DNA from 2 places in the Arthrobacter sp. P1_C12_2 genome. Region 2 is predicted to be linked to the other one. Evidence: predicted binding sites of a transcription regulator. Region 2 holds the regulator's gene; the other holds the start of a gene.
What was found. Region 2 encodes HspR, which represses chaperone genes until heat shock. Its sites were predicted from a motif close to AAGTTGAGTCNNNNNGACTCAACTT; they were not measured.
Positions count from the first base shown of each region.

Region 1: the regulator HspR is predicted to act here: its motif matches at 5,378-5,402, upstream of AC1DZQ_RS15335 (ATP-dependent Clp protease ATP-binding subunit).

Region 1 covers NZ_JBFUAF010000014.1:75,814-85,909, forward strand. The annotation lists gene AC1DZQ_RS15325 (transketolase) at 1-1,173, opposite strand, end outside; gene AC1DZQ_RS15330 (SDR family oxidoreductase) at 1,873-2,532, shown strand; gene AC1DZQ_RS15335 (ATP-dependent Clp protease ATP-binding subunit) at 2,780-5,362, opposite strand; gene AC1DZQ_RS15340 (hydantoinase/oxoprolinase N-terminal domain-containing protein) at 6,045-7,265, shown strand; gene AC1DZQ_RS15345 (DUF917 domain-containing protein) at 7,262-8,344, shown strand; gene AC1DZQ_RS15350 (PucR family transcriptional regulator) at 8,337-9,896, shown strand; gene AC1DZQ_RS15355 (alcohol dehydrogenase catalytic domain-containing protein) at 10,079-10,096, opposite strand, start outside.
Region 2 covers NZ_JBFUAF010000001.1:460,754-470,849, forward strand. The annotation lists gene AC1DZQ_RS02165 (COG1470 family protein) at 1-272, shown strand, start outside; gene AC1DZQ_RS02170 (hypothetical protein) at 274-780, shown strand; gene AC1DZQ_RS02175 (hypothetical protein) at 777-2,069, shown strand; gene AC1DZQ_RS02180 (NAD(P)H-dependent oxidoreductase) at 2,279-3,637, shown strand; gene AC1DZQ_RS02185 (FadR/GntR family transcriptional regulator) at 3,719-4,459, shown strand; gene AC1DZQ_RS02190 (MFS transporter) at 4,550-5,875, shown strand; gene AC1DZQ_RS02195 (heat shock protein transcriptional repressor HspR) at 5,964-6,386, opposite strand; gene AC1DZQ_RS02200 (DnaJ C-terminal domain-containing protein) at 6,402-7,385, opposite strand; gene AC1DZQ_RS02205 (nucleotide exchange factor GrpE) at 7,647-8,321, opposite strand; gene dnaK (molecular chaperone DnaK) at 8,324-10,096, opposite strand, start outside.

The DNA.
Region 1 (10,096 bases), on a different contig from region 2:
CGCGAAGGTCGACGCGAAGGCTTTATATCCCCGGCTGCTCAGTCCCGTGGCGGCGGCGATGAGCTGCTGCTCGGCGATGTACATCTCGAAGAACCGGCCGGGGAATGCCTTGGCGAATTCGTCCGCATGGGTGGAATTGCTGACCTCACCGTCCAAGGCAACAACGGCGGGATCGATGCCGCCGAGTGCTGCCAAAGCGTCGCCGTAAGCCTTTCGCGTGGCGACCTCTTCGCCCACTGCGTAGCTGGGGAAGGTTGCGCCGGGAGCGTCGATGCGTGCCTTTGACCCTTCTTCCGGAAGAGGGCCCCGCAAGGTCAGTGTCCGTTGACCGCCGAGTTCTGCAATAGCCTTCTCGGCCATGTCGGGCGGTAAGGGTTTTCCGTGCCAATCCGGACTGTCTTCGATCTGTGGGAAGCCTTTGGCCTTGATGGTCTTGGCGAGGATGACCACGGGCTTGCCTTCAGGTGCTTTCGCCGCAGTGGAAAAAGCCGTGTCAATCATGTCGAGATCGTGGCCGTCGATGATGATGGCCTGGGCGCCGAAAGCCTGGACCCGGCGGGCATAGGACTCCATGTCCCAGCCGAGTTCGGTCTCGCCCCGCTGTCCCAGCCGGTTTACGTCAACGACGGTGACCAGGTTGGTCAGGCCATAGTGGGAGGCCTTGTCCAGGGCTTCCCAAATGGAGCCTTCCGCCATTTCGCTGTCGCCACACAGCACCCACACCCGGTAGGGGAGCCGATCCAGGTATTTCCCAGCGAGGGCCACTCCGACGCCGTCGGGGAGTCCCTGCCCCAGCGAGCCTGTCGCGAAATCTACCCACGGCAGTGCCGGCGTCGGATGTCCCTGCAGGCGGCGGCCGATGCGGCGGTAGCCGGTCATGAGCTCATCGTCGGAGACGACGCCGACGGCCTTGAAGACTGAATACAGCAGGGGAGAGGCATGGCCTTTGGAGAAGATCAGGTGATCGTTGGTGTCCAGGTCCGGGTTGTCCCAGTCATAGCGCAGATGACGGCTGATCAGGACAGCCAGCAGGTCTGCGGCCGACATGCTCGACGTTGGATGGCCGGATCCGGCGGACGTGCTGGACCGGATGGAGTCCACCCGGAGCTGCGCAGCGAGTTCAGCGACCTGTGAGAGGTCCTCGCCGACGTTTTCGTGGTTTGCCGCGGGCATGGCGGTGTCCTTCGTCGATGGAACTTGCCGGATCCCTGCAGGGTCTCGCCGGAGGAAGAGTAAGTCAAGACTCTCCGCCCAACACCGGCGGGCCCCGCCGGCCCGGATGCGGCGGTGCATCCACGCAGATCGATCCCCCTGGCTGGACCGCGCGGTGCCATCCCTCCCGCCATGCGGTCAGGCAGGGCCACCCGGAGTGCAGTCAACGGGCCACTGCGCCATCAGGCCTACGACCGGCAAGCTCAATGCCGGGGCACCCTGGCCGTGCGCTGCTGCCCGTAACACCGTCAAACCCAACTTCTACGCCCGCCATATCAACGACAGACTGAAACGAGACCGGCGCAGCGACGCCATCGACATCCGCCTCCGCAAGGCCAGGAACGACCGCAATAACCAGCGCAGGCTGGGACGCCCCACCTCCCTCCGGGCGTCCGCCTGCGATAACCTTCCCGTCCAAGTAGCCAGTGCTGCGGGTCAGGCTGCCAGGACTGGCGACAGGGCCGCGGATACCGTGCGCGACTTGTTGGCGGGTTCTGCCCGGCGTGACTGCGGAACCTGGCCAACCGTCTGAACCAGCCGCTGCAAGCGGCGGCTTAAACCCCGGCGTTGCTCCGACTCCTTGACTTTGCCCCGGCAACGCCGCCGAATCTGATACCGCAAAGGGTACCTGGGTGCCGGGACGTGGGACAGAATGGGTCTATGGTCCGAATCGCAATCATAGGCGGCCACGGAAAAGTGGCTAGGGAACTCTCCAAAGTCCTGGCTGCGGACGGGCAGGAGGTCACCGCCATCTTCCGCAACCCCGAGCACGCGTCCGACGTCGCGGCAACCGGCGCCACCCCGGTCGTCCTGGACGTGGAGAATGCGACGACGGCGGAAATCGCCGAGGCGCTCTCGGGTCACGACGCCGTCGTATGGTCGGCCGGTGCCGGCGGCGGAAACCCGGGGAGGACCTACGCCGTGGACCGTGACGCCGCGATCCGCTCGATGGACGCCGCTGCCCAGTCCGGCGTCGGCCGCTATGTCATGGTGTCCTATCTTGGAGCCGGACCGGACCACGGAGTGCCCCGGGACAACCCCTTCTTCCACTACGCGGAGTCCAAGGCCGCCGCTGACTCCTACCTGCGCGGCACCAGCTTGGACTGGACCATCCTCGGCCCCGGCGCGCTCACGGACAAGCCGGGCAGCGGCCTGATAGACGTCCACGTCAACGAACCATGGCAGGCTGCCGAAACCGCCCGCGCCAACGTCGCCCTCGTCGCTGCGGCCGTCCTGGAGCTGCCCGCCGCAATCGGCCGGACTATCGGGTTCCGCGACGGCAGCCAAACCATCGCTGCAGCCCTGCAGGCGTTGGCCTAGCCCGTTCGGGGAAAGTGGGCACAAGGGGCGGCTGGCACTCATTATGGACTTCTGCTCGCCACGGTGGTCGCTGAAATGCATCACCGTCATCCACCACAACCTCATGGAGCCCGCGGAGAACGGCGCCTCAGGCTTGGCGATACGGCACGGTGATACGGCACGACGCAGGCAGCTTCGGCCGGGCACACAGGGTGGCTGTGTATCCGGCCGTGTACCGGATCCGCCCGCTGGCGGATCCGGAGGTGGCTTACGCCGCCAGCGGCATCGCCTCATGGCGGGCCTCGACGACGAGCGACTGCTCGTCGACCGAGACGGCCACTTGGCCGCCAGACTGAAGGTCCGACGCCACGAACAGATCCGCGATCCGGTCGTCCAGCTCGCGCTGGATCACACGGCGCATCGGCCGGGCTCCGTATTCGGGCTCGTAGCCGCGTTCGGCGATCCAGTCGACAGCCGTTTCGCTGACCTCGAGAGTGATGCCCTGGGACTGCAGGCGGGCTTCCGTCTGGTTCAGCATCAGCCGAACGATCCGGCGCAGCTGCGCCTGGTCCAGCTTGCGGAACAGGACGATCTCGTCGATCCGGTTGAGGAACTCCGGCCGCATCGTCTCGCGCAGCCGGCCCAGCACCCGGTCCCGCAGCGCCTTCTCTGAGCCGAAGCCGTTGCCCTCGTCGGCCTTGGATACAAAGCCCATCGCGCCGCCCTTGCTGGCCAGGAACTCCGAGCCGAGGTTGGAGGTCATGATGATCACTGTGTTGCGGAAGTCCACCATGCGGCCCTGTCCGTCGGTCAGCCGCCCGTCGTCGAGCACCTGAAGCAGAAGGTTGAACACATCCGGGTGGGCCTTCTCCACTTCATCGAGCAACACCACGGAGTACGGGTTTCGACGGACGCGTTCGGTCAACTGCCCGGCTTCGCCATAGCCGACATAGCCCGGAGGGGCTCCGACCAGCCGGCTTACGGTGTGCCGTTCGCCGAACTCGCTCATGTCGAAGCGCACCATTGCATTCTCATCCCCGAACAACGACCCGGCCAGCGCCTTGGCGAGTTCGGTCTTGCCCACACCGGTCGGGCCGAGGAACAGGAAGCTGCCGACGGGCCTGTCCGCGTCCCCCATGCCGGTGCGGCTACGCCGAACCGCCTTCGCGATCAGCGTCACGGCGTCGTCCTGCCCGACGATCCGCTGATGCAGTTCCTCCTCGAGCCTGGCCAGGCGTTCCCGGTCGTCTTCTGTGAGCCGGCTGGCTGGGATTCCGGTGGACCGTGAGATGATCCCTGCGATCTCCGCTTCGCTGACGACGGCCTCAGCGCCTTCGGAAGCCTCAGGTGCACTGGAAATCGAAGCGGAGAGCTTCCCGCTCACTGCGTCGATCTCATCCCGCAGCCGCGAGGCCTCTTCATAGCGTTCCGTGGCGACGGCGTCGTTCTTGGACTTTTCCAGGGTTGCGAGCTGTTCGCGAAGAACAGCCACGTCGGTCTGTGAGCCGAGTTTGATGCTCAGCCGCGCACCTGCCTGGTCGATGAGGTCGATGGCCTTGTCGGGTAGGAAACGGTCCGTCACGTAGCGTGCGGAGAGTTCGACGGCGGCGCGGATCGCCTCGTCGGTGTAGCGGACGCCGTGGTGTTCCTCGTACCGTCCGCGCAGGCCGTCGAGGATCTGTACGGCGTCTTCGATGCTCGGCTCGCCGACCTGTACGGGCTGGAAGCGGCGTTCCAGTGCCGCGTCCTTTTCCACCTTTCGGTATTCGTTCAGGGTGGTGGCGCCGACGAGATGAAGTTCACCACGGGCCAGGCGCGGCTTCAGGATGTTTCCTGCGTCCATGCCGCCTTCCCCCGCGCCGCCGGCTCCGACGACCGTGTGAAGTTCGTCGATGAACAGGATGATTTCCCCGGCGTGTGAACCGACCTCGTCCATCGCCTTGGTCAGGCGCTCCTCGAAGTCACCGCGGTACCGCGTTCCGGCCAACATGGCCGGCAGATCCAGGGCAATGACGCGCTTGCCGCGGAGCTGTTCGGGCACGGCGCCCGCGATGATCGCCTGGGCCAGCCCTTCGATGATCGCGGTCTTGCCCACGCCGGCTTCCCCGACTAGGACAGGGTTGTTCTTGGTGCGCCGGGCCAAGATCTCGATGGTCTGCTCGATCTCGGCGCTTCGGCCGATCACCGGGTCCAGGCTGCCTTCGCGGGCACGTGTCGTGAGGTCACTGCCGTAGGTGTCCAGGGTCGGGGTGTCAGACCCGGCGGCAGCTGCCTGCGGCCGTCCGGGCTCCGCGCCGGTCGGCGTGGCCCCACGCCGAGGGGACTGCTCGCGCGGACCGGACTGCAGGGACTCCGGCGTCACCCCGGCCGCGGCGAGCACCTGCCCGGCCGGGGCCTCCTGGTTGACGACGAGCGCGAAGAACACGTGTTCGGGATCGATGTAGGTTGAGCCGAATGCCCGGGCAACCTGGTAGGCGTCGAGTAGGGCGCGCTGGGCCGACGGTGTCAGGGCCGGCGTCGTTTCCGCCCTGGCGGTTGCCTGCTCCGGGAGACGCTCCTCGGCCGCCGCGGCGATGGCAGCAGGTTCCGCGCCTGCGTGCCGGATGTAGTCGGCGGCCGGTTCCGTCTCGACCATGACACGCAGGACGTGCAGCGCGTCCACATGGATGTGACCGTGCTGCGCGGCGAACTGTGCGGCACGCGCGAGCACGTCATGGGTGCGCCGGCTCAGCAGCCGGGTGATGTCCATCGGGTGCCCGGGGCCGGCCGTGCGCTGGCCCTGCAGGTAACGGGCAAGGAATTCGTCGAACGAGCCGTGGCCGGACTCGGCCGGTCCAAAAAATGCAGCCATGAAACCTCCGTATGAGAGTTGAGTGTACTTGACTCAACGCTGGGAAAACGGATTTATTCCCGGGTGCAGCAGTGGGCAGGGTACGGACCCGGGGAAATCGGGGCGCCCCGGTGCCTGGGCGCTGCTCAGCCTCAGGGCGAAACCCCGAGCGAGATCACTTCTGGCCATCGTCCCGGTGGGGAACGGCAGCCCTCCTGACCGGCCCCTTCGGCGGGTTGTTCGGACTAGAACATGCCTACTGGGCCATCTCCCCCTGGGTCCTGATCCCGCATCAGGGGCTAGCTCCGCCCCGCACTATCTGGCGTGGACTGGAACAACTGACCGGAACACGGGTGGGCTGGGCCCACGGCAATCGCCGAACCATCGCTTCGGCCGGCACCGCCCTCGCTGCCCTGAAGGCCGCCGCGGCCACAACAGCCGTCCTCAGAACGGCACGAACAATAGGCCGAGGAGCACGAAACAATGCTCTCTCCGCGACTGGGGGAGCACTAGAGGACGACTAGTGGTGCACTCTATACACAGGGAAGATATTCACGACTCGGCAGATACTCAACGTTGGTAGACGCCAGGCAGGAACTGAACAATGAGAGTGGGACTGCGGCTACAGGGAACCAGCTGCTGGACCGTTGTACTGGACGGGCGGACTGTAGTTTCCGCCGCTCGGGAGGTGCACGCGGGCAGCTTGTCGGATGCATTGGAGTCGTCCCTGTCCGGGCTCCGTCGGGAGTTCGGGTCAGGCATCACGGAGATCACTGCCGACGTCGGACGGGTCTTGGTGGAGCGGAAACTGGCAGACGTGGTCGCCATCCGTATTTCACCCCGTCCCCCCGCGGACGACTTTCACAAGACCGTGCTGCCAGCCCTTGTTGAACCGGCAGTGACCCGGACCGTGCATGTCCGCGGGGGTCACGACCTGCGGGGACGGCCTCTGGCCCGGTTGGACCTGGAGGCGTTCCTGGCCGATCTCCCCGGCATCCTTGCCGGTGACGTGCGGAACGTGGCCATCACTTCCGTCGGTTCGACAGCGTCAAAGGACCATGAAACGCGCATAGCCGATGCCATCCTAAGCAACGACAGAGATATGCGGATTAGTATTTCCAATGACTTCTATTCCAGCGTTTTCCGGGACCGCGACTACACGGCCATCCTTAACAGCGCCCTGATGGAAACGGGGGAAGAGCTGGCTGCCATGCTTGAGGAGGCAGGCCGGCGCCAGCTCCCGACCACCCTCTTGTCGTTTGCAAAGAACGACGGCGGCCGCGCACCTCTGTCACGGCTGGCCTTGGCGCCTGTGCACGGGTTGCGCGCCGAGCCCGCGATGGGAATCCTTGGCGCGGCCACGTTGGCGGGAATGCCCGAAGGGGAGGTCATTCTCTGCATGGAGGCCGGGGTCAACGTGGGCCACACCCGTGGAGGCCTGCCTGTCACCAGAAGCCTCATTCGCCAAGGATTTGACGCAAGCCTTGCCAGCAACGCCGCCATTCTGGAGCCGTACACCGTCCACCATCCGGTTCGCACCGACATCCCCTCCGTGATTGCCGACCTCCGCGAGTGGCAGCAGAGTGCGCTGCCCTTCGGGCTGGTGCCCACTCTGCCGGCGGTGCAGGACGCCGCACTGGAAGGATCTGCCGTGGCCCCGCTGACGGCGTGGATCGACAGGCTCGAGACCGTTAGCGGCCGGGTTGACTTGAAACGCGTGCAGAACCTCGCCGAAGAGGACGCCCACTCAGCGGCGGTCCAGTTGGGCGCCAGCCCCGGGCAGACCTACATCGTTGAATCGAACGTCTTTGCCATGCCCTACGGCAACCCCGGAATCGTTCGAATCCGGGTCCAGGCGGCAGGAGAAACGTCCGCCGCTGAGGAACACGTGCTGCCCGCAGCCGCGCGAGGAACCAACCCATGAGCACCGTACTCACTACCGAGGACGTCCGGAACCTCAGAACAGGTGCCCACTTCCTGGCCTGCACCATCGACCCGACGGCCATCTACGTCTACGCTGAGATGATCCAGCGGGCGATGGAGGACCGGTCATTGGAACTCATCACCGTCGACGAGCTTGCTCCCGACGATCTGGTTGTGGCGGTCGGAATGGTCACGCAGGGCCTTTTCATCGCCGACATGCCTCCCGTGGGCGATGAGTTCCTCGGCTGCATCAGTGCCATCGAGGCCAGTCTCGGCCGGAAGGTGAGGGCGATCTATCCGCTCGCCGCCGCCAACATCAATGGAATCGTCCCCCTCATGGTTGGGCTGCAGTCCTCGCTGCCCGTCATCGATTCCGACCCCATGGGCCGCGTTTTCCCCTTGATCAGCCAGACAACTCTGAACATTGGAAACGTGGCGATCGGCCCTATCGCGCTCATGGGGGTAACCGGGGAGCGGGCGGTGGTTGAGGTCGAAAGCCCACAGCGGGCCGAGACACTGGTGCGTGCACTGGTGACCGAACTCGGCGGTTGGGCAGCCACCGCCATGTATCCGTGTTCCGCACAACAGCTGAGGGAACATGGCGTTCATGGCTCCATCAGCCGGATGATCCGGATCGGGCAAATCCTCGACGCGAGCACCTCGGTTGATAGAAAGTTGTTGTTGCTCGCCGATCTCCTCGGCGCCACGCGCATCGCCCGGGCCCGAGTGAGCCACATCGAAAGCCTTTCCCGGCCCACCGATCTCGGCTTGCCGGCGCAGCCGTCCAGCGTAACGCTCGAAGACGAAACCACCGGACGCATCGTCCGTCTTGAACTCCAGAATGAGATCCTGCTGGTCCTCGTGGATGGTGAGATAACAGCCGCCGTCCCGGACATGGTGACGCTACTCAATTCCGAGCAGGGCACGGTGGTCAACCTCGACGACGTCCAGGTGGGCGACGTCATCGACATCGTGAAGATCACGGCAGCGGCGCAGTGGTATTCGGAGGAGGGGCTTGATCTCACCGAGCCCAAGGCCTTCGGCATTCCGATCGCCCACCCACGGCGGCGACATGCGTAGATCGAAAAATGAAACCCGGCTCGATGTCGCTGCGCTATTGGCGCACGGTTCCCTCCGTGGTGCCACGCCGCTATATCTCACTCCATCCAGCGGGTTGATAGAAAGTGTTGTTCTCGTCTCCCAGCTTGAGGCAATCCGGCAGGTGCGGCCCAACACTGTGGTGGTCCTCTCCTCAGAGATGGGATCAGGGGGTTGGCTGGTGTCCGCGGCGCTGCGCCATGCGTGGGAGCGGCGCGCCAGCGCCGTCGTCGTGGCCGGCAGCGCCTATGCAAGCGCGGCGGTCGGACTGGCGGAGCGGTTGGGCATCACGCTGCTGGCCACTGACGGGGAGCCTGCAGCGCTTGCCTTGGCACTGGCGGCCGAGATCGGCGCGGCCCTGTCGGTGGTCGATGCGGAACTGGCCAGGGTCGCCCGGACAGTCGCAAAGGACACCACCCTCGGTGACGTCCTCAAGACCATTTCCAGGGAACTGGACGGGGTCGGAGTTTCGCTGGAGTACGACGGCGTGGTTCTGGCCTCCGTCGGGCTGCCTCCACGGGAGACTGACGAAGTCATCAACGTGGAAGTCGGCGGGGCCAACAGCGTCGTCCGCTGCACCCTCACGGCCCGCGTGCCCACTTCCGGCATCCACAACCTGCGGCTAGTGCGCTCAATCCTTGAGGTGGCCACCCCCGCGGTGAAGGCTGCCTGGCTGTTGGAGGAGCTACTTGGTACTGCCCGGGCCGTTCCCACCGCGGCGATCGCCGGGTTGGATCAGGACCCTGCCGCGTCGGGCGCGGAGTTCGAGCAAAAACACCGCCATCTGCTGACCCAGTTGGGCTGGCGCGAAGGGGAGCCGTACGTGGCCGTGTGGCTCCGCAGCGGGCAGGTGCAAGACCACCGGCCCGAGTTGACGGCCGTGTTGCGCCTGCTCTGGCGCAAGGTCACAGCACGCAGCCCCTTGGCTGAAGTTCAAGGCGGTTGGCTGACGCTCGTACCCGCCGGGGATCAGGACGCCTCGACCCAGCTCGAAACCCGAATCAGGACACGTCTGGGGCCAGCTCTTGCCGAGCTTGGCCTGGTGGCGGGACTGTCCCGATGGCAGGAGGATGCCCCGGCGCTGGCGTTGATCGTGCGTGAGGCGCGGCTGGCTGGACAATCCGCCCGGTCAACGGGGCCCGGCACGGTTCTAGGCTTCGCCAGCCTCGGGGTGGTCGCGGCCACGACCTTCGTCGACATGGACGCCGTCGCGCTCGTGGCAGAACTATCACTGCCGCGACTGATGAATTCCCCGGACCGCGACGTGATCATTACGGCAGTGGCCGCCTTCCTCGATCACCGCGGCTCAGTCAGCCTCGCTGCCAAATCCCTCAACCTGCACCGGAACACCCTGCAGGCCCGGCTTAACCGGGCACGGGAACTCGGTGTCCCGCTTGATATCCCCTCTGAGCTGCTGTCCGTCCACCTCATCGTCAAAGTGCTGCGGCGATCTATGCGAGACAAAACGACTTCCGAAGACACCCTCGAAAACCAGAAAGAACTCCCTGAGTTCCCAGTCCGATTCCATCAATGATTGCGCCGAGGATTTCTGGCTTCGGCCAGCGCTTAAAACTGCCCCCATCGAACGCCGGGCACGAGCACGGCGCGCGTCTCCATCCGTCAGCAGTCAGTGACGGCGGTCCATGCCTGAGCCCGACCCCGGTCCGTGCCCCGGGCTGTTCCACGGACACGGACACGGGCCCAGACGCGGCAGGGCTAACTTATTTCGACGAC
Region 2 (10,096 bases):
TCGGCAACCTGACGGTCTCGATCACGGGTGTGGTCCGAACGGCGAAGGCGATTGCTGCCAACCTGCCCTGCACCGCACAGGACTATTCCGTGATGCAGTACAGCGGACGCTATCCCTTGACGGCTCCGTCGGGCAGCAGCTCACTCTCGCAACTTGGCGTGCCGCCAGCCCAATGGCCGCGGATCGCAATGCTCGACACTCCTCACCTGCAGGACGGCTGCAAGGGTGCAGTACTCCAATTGGCCTACTCGGGATCAGGGCAGGGAAACTGACATGCAATCCACACGATCCATACTGCGCGGCACCAGGCTCGCCGGATCTGCCTCCGCCGCTGCCGCCGCGCTCTGCCTGCTGGCCGGCGGGGGGACGGCTTACGCCTATTGGGCCACCACCGGCGCTGGTTCCGGCGCCGCAGCCGCCGCAACGATGCACGTCACCGTCGACGCGTTGGTGGCGGGCGACTCGAACGGCACCAGCCTGGTTCCGGGCGGCACCGCGGACGTCATCCTCCGGACCAGCAACCCCAACGCCTTCGCGGTAAGGCTGTACTCGGTGGCCGCCAGCGGGCCGGTCTCGGCCGATGCCGCCCATGCCGGATGCCTCACCACGGGAGTTTCCTTCACTGCCCCGGCCGCGCCGCTCGCCCCGGCCGTCACCATCCCGGCACATTCTTCCCTGCTGGTCACCCTGCCGGGCGCGGCCAGCATGTCCGACCAGTCACAGTCCGCCTGCCAGGGCGCGACCTTCAAAGTCCCCGTCACCGTGGAGGCCCGGCGATGAGCCGTCACAACACCCGCCAGGCACGCCCGCGCATCCGGAGCCGCATCGCCGTCATCCTTGCCGGCGCTGCCCTCCTCTCGTGGGCCGGCCCTGGGGCCAACGCCTTCTGGACGGCCCTCTCCCCCGGAGGATCCGCGTCGGCCGCCGCAGATGCCGTGGCCGCCGGCGCCACGCCGTCGGCCACGGTGTCAGGGGGAAATGTCACGCTGGCGTGGAATGCCAGCACCACCGCGGCCGGCCGTCCTGTCAGCGGATACACGGTGGCACGCTTTGCCTCCGCCTCCGGAGGTAACAAGGTCACCGCCGGGGGAACCTGCGCGGTCACGGTTATTGCCGGGCTCGGCTGCGTGGACCAGGGGGTCCCCACCGGCACCTGGTACTACACGGTCACCCCGGTGTTCGGGCCATGGCAAGGAGCCGAGAGCGCCCGGAGCGCCGTAGCCGCCGTAACCGCCGTGGACACCACGCCGCCAGGCACTCCAACAGTGGTTGCTCCCGCTTACGTCAACATCGGCAACGTCGCGGCGGTGCCGGTCAGCGGCACCACCGAGCCCGGCGCATCCATTGCCCTGTCTGTGACCGACGGAGTGCCGGCGCACGCCGTCCCCGCCACGGCGACCGCGGACAGCTCCGGGGTCTGGAACGCCACCGTCAACTTGACGGGGCTCAACGCCGGAACTGTCACCTACCGGGCGGTCGCCACCGACACAGCGGGCAACCAAGGCAATCCCGCGGCGCCCGGCACGGCGACCTCCTTCAAGGACCTAACCGCGCCGACTGTGGTAGCGGTAGCGCTGGCGGACGCCGGCACATCCGGCCCAAAGGGCAGCACCCAGGGGCTGCTTGATCCCGGAGACAACGTCACCATCACTTTCTCTAAGTCCATGGACGCCTCAACAATCTGCAGCAAATGGGCCGCCGGTGCCGACGGGACCGTGAACGGGAACGGCCAGGTCACGGTCAATGTCAGTCCCGCCAACATCCTCAGCGTCACAGTGACAAGCGCAGGATGCACGACGTCGAGAATCGGCTCGGTGGCGCTGGCGGGCGTCTACCACGGCTCGGGCACTCTCAGCTACGGAGGCAACGGCTCGAACGCCTCGTCCCTGAGCTGGAACGCCGGCGCCAAGACACTGACGATCACGCTCGGAACCCGCTCGGGAACCGTCAACGGAACGGAACAGCTCGCTGCGGCGCCGTCCTACTCTCCGCCGGACGGGATCAAGGACATCGCCGGCAACCCCCTCGCCACCGCCACCTTCACTAGCACCAGCACTTCACGCTTCTAACAACGAGAGTGCCCGGGACCCCCCAGGTCCCGGGCACTCTTGCGTTAAGTCCGGATTCAGTCTTCGACGCGTCCCGCCACGGGCCTGCGCCACGTAACCGAAAAACGTGATGGTTGACACATTCCCTGCGGGCGTGTCATGGTTACAAGACCAGATGGTCTGACCAACAGACCAAATGACTCCCAGCGATACTACGAGGAAGTAGCCACATGAATCTCTACTCGCTTATGCAGAAGCGAACCGCCACGCAGGGGCCCATCAGGGTCGGCGTCATTGGCGCCGGAAAGTTCGCCTCGATGTTCCTGACGCAGGCACTCAACACGGAAGGGATCCACGTTGTCGGCGTTGCCGACATCGACGTTCCCAAGGCCAGGGGCGCACTCCAGCGCACGGGCTGGCCGGCCGAGCGCTATGCCGCCAAGAACTTCGCCGAGGCCCTCCGCAACGGCACCACCTTCGTCACGGAAAGTTCCGCGGACCTCATCAGGCTCCCGGAAGTTGAGGTCATCCTCGAGGTGACCGGAAACCCGATCGTCGGCACCGCCCATGCCGTGCAAAGCATCGACAACGGCAAGCACATCATCATGGTCAACGTCGAGGCCGACTGCATGGTGGGCCCGATCCTCCAGCGCCGCGCCGAGGCCGCCGGCGTGGTCTACTCCATGGCCTACGGCGACCAGCCCGCCTTGATCTGCGAAATGGTCGACTGGTGCCGCACGGTCGGTTTCGACATCGTCGCCGCCGGCAAGGGCACCAAGTACCTCCCGGAGTACAACTACTCCACCCCGGACACCGTATGGAACTACTACGGCTTCAGTGACGAGCAGCTTGCGTCCGGTGACTTCAACCCCAAGATGTTCAACTCCTTCCTGGACGGCACCAAGTCGGCGATCGAAATGGCGGCAGTGGCCAACGGCACGGGGCTCACCCCGCAGGACGAGGGGCTCTTCTTCCCTCCGGCCGGCGTGGATGACCTGCCGAACGTGTACCGCGAAAAGTCCGTAGGCGGGATCCTGACCCGGCGCGGCACCGTGGAGATCGCCTCCAGCCTGAACCGGGACGGCACCGAAGTCGAGCGCGACCTGCGCTGGGGCGTTTATGTCACCTTCGAGGCCAAGACCGACTACGCAGTGCAGTGCTTCGCCGAATACGGCGTCAAGACCGACCCCACCGGCCGGTACGGATCGCTGTACCGCCCGTATCACATGATCGGACTCGAGTTGGGGGTCAGTATCGCCTCGGCCGTACTGCGTGGGGAGGCCACCGGTTCACCGACCGGCTTCCGCGGCGACGTCATGACGACGGCAAAGAAGGACCTCAAGGCGGGCGAAATCCTGGACGGCGAAGGCGGCTACACCGCGTTCGGCAAGCTGGCTCCGGCCCGGATCTCCCTGGAACGCAACGCCCTGCCGCTGGGCCTGGCGCACGGGATGAAACTCAAGCGCGACGTCCCCAAGGACGGCACCGTCTCCTGGGACGACGTCGACGCCGACGAAACCCTCCTGGCGGTCCAGATACGGCGGCAGCTGGAGACGGAATTCCGGGCCGAGATGCTGACGCACGCATAGGTCAGACCTTCAGGCCGAGGCTACGATGGAAATGCCGCCGGCGGTCGGCTGGCGGCATGGCAATCAACGAGGTGGTCGAACATGAGCGCAGAAGCATGGGAACCGGTCCAAAGAGTCCGGACCTACGAACAGGTGATGTCCCAGATCGAGGACAGGATCCTGGACGGCAGGCTTAAGGCAGGTGACAAGCTGCCCAGCGAACGGGACCTCTCGGCACTTCTGGGAGTTTCCCGGCCATCGCTCCGGGAATCCCTCAGGGTCCTTGAGGCCCTGGGCATCGTGGACATCCGCCCCGGAGGCGGGGCCGAAGGCGGGGCAGTGCTGGTCGGCGAGCCGGGATCCGGATTCGTCAACCTGCTCAAGCTCCAGCTCGCACTGGGTCAATTCGACCAGAAAGAGGTTCTTGAAACGCGGATCGCACTGGAAACCTGGTGCTGCGAGGAAGCCGCGGTGCGGGCCAGCGAACAGGACCACCACGAACTGGAACTGATCCTGGATGCGATGGATAAACCCGACATTTCCACCGCAGAGTTCAACCGACTGGACGCCGCATTCCACGTCCGGATCGCCGAATCAACAGGCAACACACTTTCCTCCCACTTGATGGGCTCGCTTCGGACCGCAATCAACCGCCAGATGATCGAGGCCTATGCGCGGCTGGAGGACTGGAAGAAAACCGCCACAGTCGTTCGCAGCGAACACCGCCACATTCTCGATGCCATCCGGCGACGGGACGCGAATGAGTCCAGGCGCGCTGTGGGGGACCACATCCGCAGCTTTTACAACATTGGAAACGTCGAGGAACCGAACCACCCGCGCTGACGCCCGCTGACGGCGTCGCCCGGTGCAGGGCCCTCGGCACCCGGGACAGGGGGAAAATCCCCCGCCCATATCGAAAAGATAGGGACGCTGATGAGCACGCTCACGCAAACACAGACCCGCCAGGCTGAACACGGTTCACCGGACAAGCTCAAGGTCGCGATCGGAAGTGCCGTCGGCACGACGATCGAAAACTATGACTTCCTCGCCTACGGCACGGCCGCCGCGCTTTATTTCGGCACCGCATTCTTTCCCGGCCAGGACCCCGTCGCCGCCACCCTGCTGGCGTTCGCCACCCTCGCCGTGGGCTTTGCCATGCGGCCGCTGGGCGGACTGATCGGCGGCTTCCTCGGCGACAAGTACGGCCGCAAACCGGTCCTGGTCGGCGCGTTGCTGGTCATGGGTGCCGCGACCTTCCTTATCGGCGTCCTGCCCACCTACCAGCAGGTGGGCGTCCTGGCCCCAATCCTGCTCGTCGCGATCCGCATCATCCAGGGCCTGGCCTTCGGCGCCGAATGGGGCGGCGCCATCATGATGACCTTTGAGCACGCTCCATGGCGACAGCGCGGCCGCTACACCGGCATTCCGCAGGCTGGTGTCCCGCTTGGCCTGTTGCTGGCCAACCTCGTCTTCCTTGCCACCACCGGCTGGAACAACGAATGGTCCTGGCGCGTGCCGTTCCTCGCCAGCTCCGTCCTGATCATTGCCGGCATCATCATCCGAATGAAGGTCAGCGAATCCCCCGAGTTCGAGGAAACGAAAGCCAAAGGCGAACTCGTCAAGAATCCGCTCCTGACCGTCATCAAGAATGACTGGCGCACGATCCTGCGGGTCATCGGCCTTCGGCTGGCAGAATCCGGCGGCTTCTACGTGATCGTCACGTACCTGCTCTCCTACATCGTCGCCAACAAGCTGGTCGACCGCCAGACGGGCCTAACCGGGCTGGTGCTCGCCGCGGCATTGGGCGTGGTGACCACCATCCTCTGGGGCCGGCTCACGGACAGGATCGGACGCCGCCGGCTCTACATCATCGGCACTGCCGGCATTATCCTCTTTGGCTTCCCGATGTTCCTCATGGTCAACACCGGCGTCCCGTTCCTGGTCATCCTCGCGTACATCGTCGGGTTGCCGATCCTGCACGACATGCTCGCCGGCGCCCAAGGCGCCTGGTTCTCCGAGCTCTTCCCCGCCAACACCCGGACCTCCGGAGCCTCCATCGGATACCAGTTCTCGGCCGCAATCTCCGGCTTCATCCCGCTCATCGCAGCAGCCACGGCCGCCGCCTGGGGCTGGAGCGGCGTGGCAATCGTCTACATGGCATGCGGAGCCATCGGGCTCATCGCCGCCCTGGTCACCCGGGAAACCTGGGGAAAGCGCGAACGCGCCGCCGTCGACCAGCTCATCGCCGCCAGCAAGTAAGCCCACCGGCAGCAACCCGCCGGACGCAACAACAGCGTGCCCGGGACCAATGGTCCCGGGCACCGCTGTTTGTCCTAGTCGATTTGTCCTAGTCGATGCCCCGCGGCCGCCACACCACCAGCGCCTGAGACCTCGCCTGCGGACGCTTGCCGCGGGCCAGGCTGACGACGTCGCCGGCAGTTCCTGCGGCAAAGATCCGCGAATCGGCCCCCTGGCGGCGCCGGCCGAGCTCCTCAGTCAGTTCGCTGACCCGGCGCTGCAGGGCGGCCACTTGGTTCTCCAGCTGCAGGATCCGCTTGATGCCCTCCAGCGAGACGCCCTCCTGGGAGAGCCGCTGGACCTCGCGGAGCATGTTCACATCCCGCTGCGAGTAGCGCCTCGACTTGCCCGGGGCGCGGCTGGGCGAGACGATACCCAGCCGGTCGTACTGGCGCAGCGTCTGCGGGTGCATGTCCGCCAGTTCCGCGGCAACGGAGATGACGAAGATCGGCTGATCGAAGTCGATGCCCATGACTGGATCCCGTTCCTAGAGCCGGGCCTTGGCTGCCAGGCCCGCGCGGACGTCCTCATCGGCGGTGGCCGCGGCGAAGGCCTTCACGGCCTGCTCCGCTTCCTTGCTCAGCTTCCGCGGAACAGCGACGTCGATTGTCACCAGCAGATCGCCGGTGGCTTTGGCGTGCTTGACGCCACGGCCCTTGACGCGCAGCGTCCTGCCCGAGGGCGTCCCTGCGGGAACCCTGACCTTGACCTTGTCGCCGTCGATCGTCGGAACCTCGATGTCCGCACCCAGGGCCGCCTCCGGGAAGGAGACCGGAACGTGGATCCGGAGGTTGTCGCCGTCGCGGACGTAGAACTCATGCGGCTTCACCGAGACGGTGACCATGAGGTCGCCGTTGCCGGCGGGAGCGTACTGCCCCTTGCCGCGGACGCGGACCTTCTGTCCGTCCTTGATGCCGGCCGGGATGCGGACGTCGATGACCTCGCCGTCCGGTTCACGCAGGCCGATCGTGGTGCCGCGGATTGATCCGGCAAACGAGATCGACGTGGACGCGGTGCGGTCCGAGCCCTTCTGCGGAGCCCGCTGGAACGACTGGCCCCCGCCACCGAATCCGCCGCCGCCGAAGAGATCTGCGAACTCGGGCGGAATGCCGCCGGCCGTGCTGAAGCCGCCGGAATGGCGCCCGCTACCGCCGGTGAACAGGCCGCCGAAGAGGTCCTCGAAGCCAGCTCCGCCGGCAGCGCCGCCGCTTCCGCCGGGAGCAAAGCGTGCGCCGCCGCCCATGGCCCGGATGGCATCGTACTGCTGGCGCTCATCGGGATCCGAGAGCACGGAATAGGCCTCGGAGATGTCCTTGAACTTCTTCTCCGACGCGACATCCCCCGCATTCCTGTCCGGGTGATGCTGCCGGGCAAGCTTGCGGTAGGCCTTCTTGATGTCGGCGTCGGAAGCGTCCTTGGCGACACCAAGGATCTTGTAGAAGTCCTTGTCCACCCAGTCCTGGCTAGCCAATGGCGTTTCCTCTCTAATTCTTTGTTGCGTTGGAGCTCCGCTGGATAGGGGGCCGTGCCCGCTTCGCGGTGCCCGCCACGCCGCAGCCCCCTATCCAACTTCGCTGCGCTCATCTCACCTTAGGCGAGACAACCGCTGAGCGGAGCGAGACAAGGGGCCCGGGAGTGGCATCGGGCCTGCCGGAGCCGGGTGGCCGAGGATCGCAGATCCTTGGCCACCCGGCGGAGGGGCGGGGCCCCTTGTCTCGCTTCGCGAAGGTGACTACGCCGGAACTGCGACTATCACCTGGGCCGCGCGGAGGACGCGGTCGCCCGACTTGTAGCCCGAGCGCAGCACCTGGCTGACGGTGTCGATTTCGATATCCGTGCCGGGCTGCTGGATGAGGGCCTCGTGGATGGTCGGATCGAACTCCACGCCGGTCTCATCGATGCGGACCAGTCCGTACGTCTTCAGCGCAGCCTCCAGCTTGGCGGCGATCGCGGCGAAAGGGCCGTCCGCGAGGTCACCGTGCTGGCGGGCTGCGTCGACGTCGTCGAGTACCGGCAGCAGCGCGTTCAGGACGCCGATGACGGCCATCTCGCCCGCCACGGCGCGGTCGCGCTCGACACGCTTGCGGTAGTTGACGTACTCGGCCTGCAGCCGGCGGAGGTCATTCCTTAGCTCCTCCGCCGCGGCCGCGTCAACGCCCTGCGCTACCGACTCCTCGGCGGGCACCTCAACACTGTTGAGGATGTCCTCCGCCTGGGACAGGGCGTCCCCGGAACCGGAGTCCGCAGCACCGGCGTGCTCTTGGTCAGGGTGGCGGGCCTGGCCGGTCTTCGGATCAACCTTGCGGTTGTCGTGGATCACCGGCTTCTGCGGCTCGTTCTCCTGCTCGTTGCCGCGGCTCGGGTTCTCGGAAGAACCGTGCTCTTCTTCGTTACCGTGGTGCGGCATGATTACTTCTTCTCGTCTTCGTCAACGATTTCGGCGTCGACGATGTCCTCGTCGGAGCCGGCCGCGTGCTCGCCTGCGGGGGCACCCTGAGCGCCGGCGTGGCCGTCGGGGGAACCGGCGTGGCCGTCGGGGGAACCGGCCTGGGCGTAGATGGCTTCGCCGAGCTTGCTCTGGGAAGCCTGCAGCTTCTCGAACGCGGTCTTCACGGCGGCGTCATCGGTGCCTTCGAGGGCCTTCTTGAGGGCGTCGACGTCGGCCTTGACCTCGGTCTTGACCTCTTCGGGCAGCTTGTCGGCGTTGTCGGCGATCAGCTTGTCCACGGAGTAGGCGAGCTGCTCGGCCGTGTTGCGGGTGTCGGTTGCCTCGCGGCGTGCCTTGTCCTCGGCCGCGTGCTCTTCGGCGTCGTGCACCATGCGGTCGATGTCTTCCTTGGACAGCGCGGTGCCGCCGGTGATGGTCATGGACTGTTCCTTGCCGGTGCCCTTGTCCTTCGCCGAAACGTGCACGATGCCGTTGGCGTCGATGTCGAAGGTGACCTCGACCTGCGGGACACCGCGGGGAGCCGGCGCGATGCCGGTCAGCTCGAACGTGCCCAGCGGCTTGTTGTCGCGGGTGAACTCACGCTCGCCCTGGAAGACCTGGATGGCTACGGACGGCTGATTGTCATCCGCGGTGGTGAAGGTCTCGCTCCGCTTGGTGGGGATGGCGGTGTTGCGCTCGATCAGGTGCGTCATGATGCCGCCCTTGGTTTCGATGCCAAGGGACAACGGAGTGACGTCGATCAGCAGCACGTCCTTGCGCTCACCCTTGAGGACACCGGCCTGCAGGGCTGCGCCGACGGCGACGACCTCATCGGGGTTGACGCCCTTGTTGGGCTCCTTGCCTCCGGCCAGTTCCTTGACGAGGTCGTAGACGGCCGGCATGCGGGTGGAGCCGCCGACGAGCACGATGTGGTCGATCTCGGAGAGCTTGATGCCGGCTTCCTTGATGACGTCCTGGAACGGCTTCTTGGTGCGGTCCAGCAGGTCCTTGGTGAGGTCCTGGAACTTGGCGCGGGTCAGCTGCTCGTCCAGGTGGACCGGGCCGTCGGGGGTGACGGACAGGTACTGGAGGGAAACGTTGGTGCTGGAGGAGGAGGAGAGTTCCTTCTTGGCCTGCTCCGCGGCTTCGCGAAGACGCTGCAGGGCAATCTTGTCCTTCGTGAGGTCGATGCCCTTGACCTTGAGCTGGTTCAGCAGGTACTCCACGACGCGCTGGTCCCAGTCGTCGCCGCCGAGGTGGTTGTCACCGGCGGTGGCGCGGACCTGGATGGTGGAGAAGTTGTCCTCGTCCTTGCCGACCTCAAGGAGGGAGACGTCGAACGTTCCGCCGCCGAGGTCGAAGACCAGGATGAGCTCATCTTCCTTGCCCTTGTCCAGGCCATAGGCCAGGGCGGCCGCGGTGGGCTCGTTGACGATGCGCAGGACGTTCAGGCCGGCGATTTCCCCGGCCTCCTTGGTGGCCTGGCGCTGGGCGTCGTTGAAGTAGGCCGGCACGGTGACGACGGCGTCGGTGACCTTTTCACCGAGGTAGGACTCGGCGTCGTTCTTGAGCTTCATGAGGATACGGGCGGAAATTTCCTGCGCCGTGTACTTCTTGTCGTCAATGGCGACCGTCCAGTCAGTGCCCATGTGGCGCTTGACGGACGCGATGGTGCGGTCAATGTTGTTGACGGCCTGGCGCTTGGCGATCTCGCCGACCAGGACCTCGCCGGACTTGGAGAAGGCAACAACCGA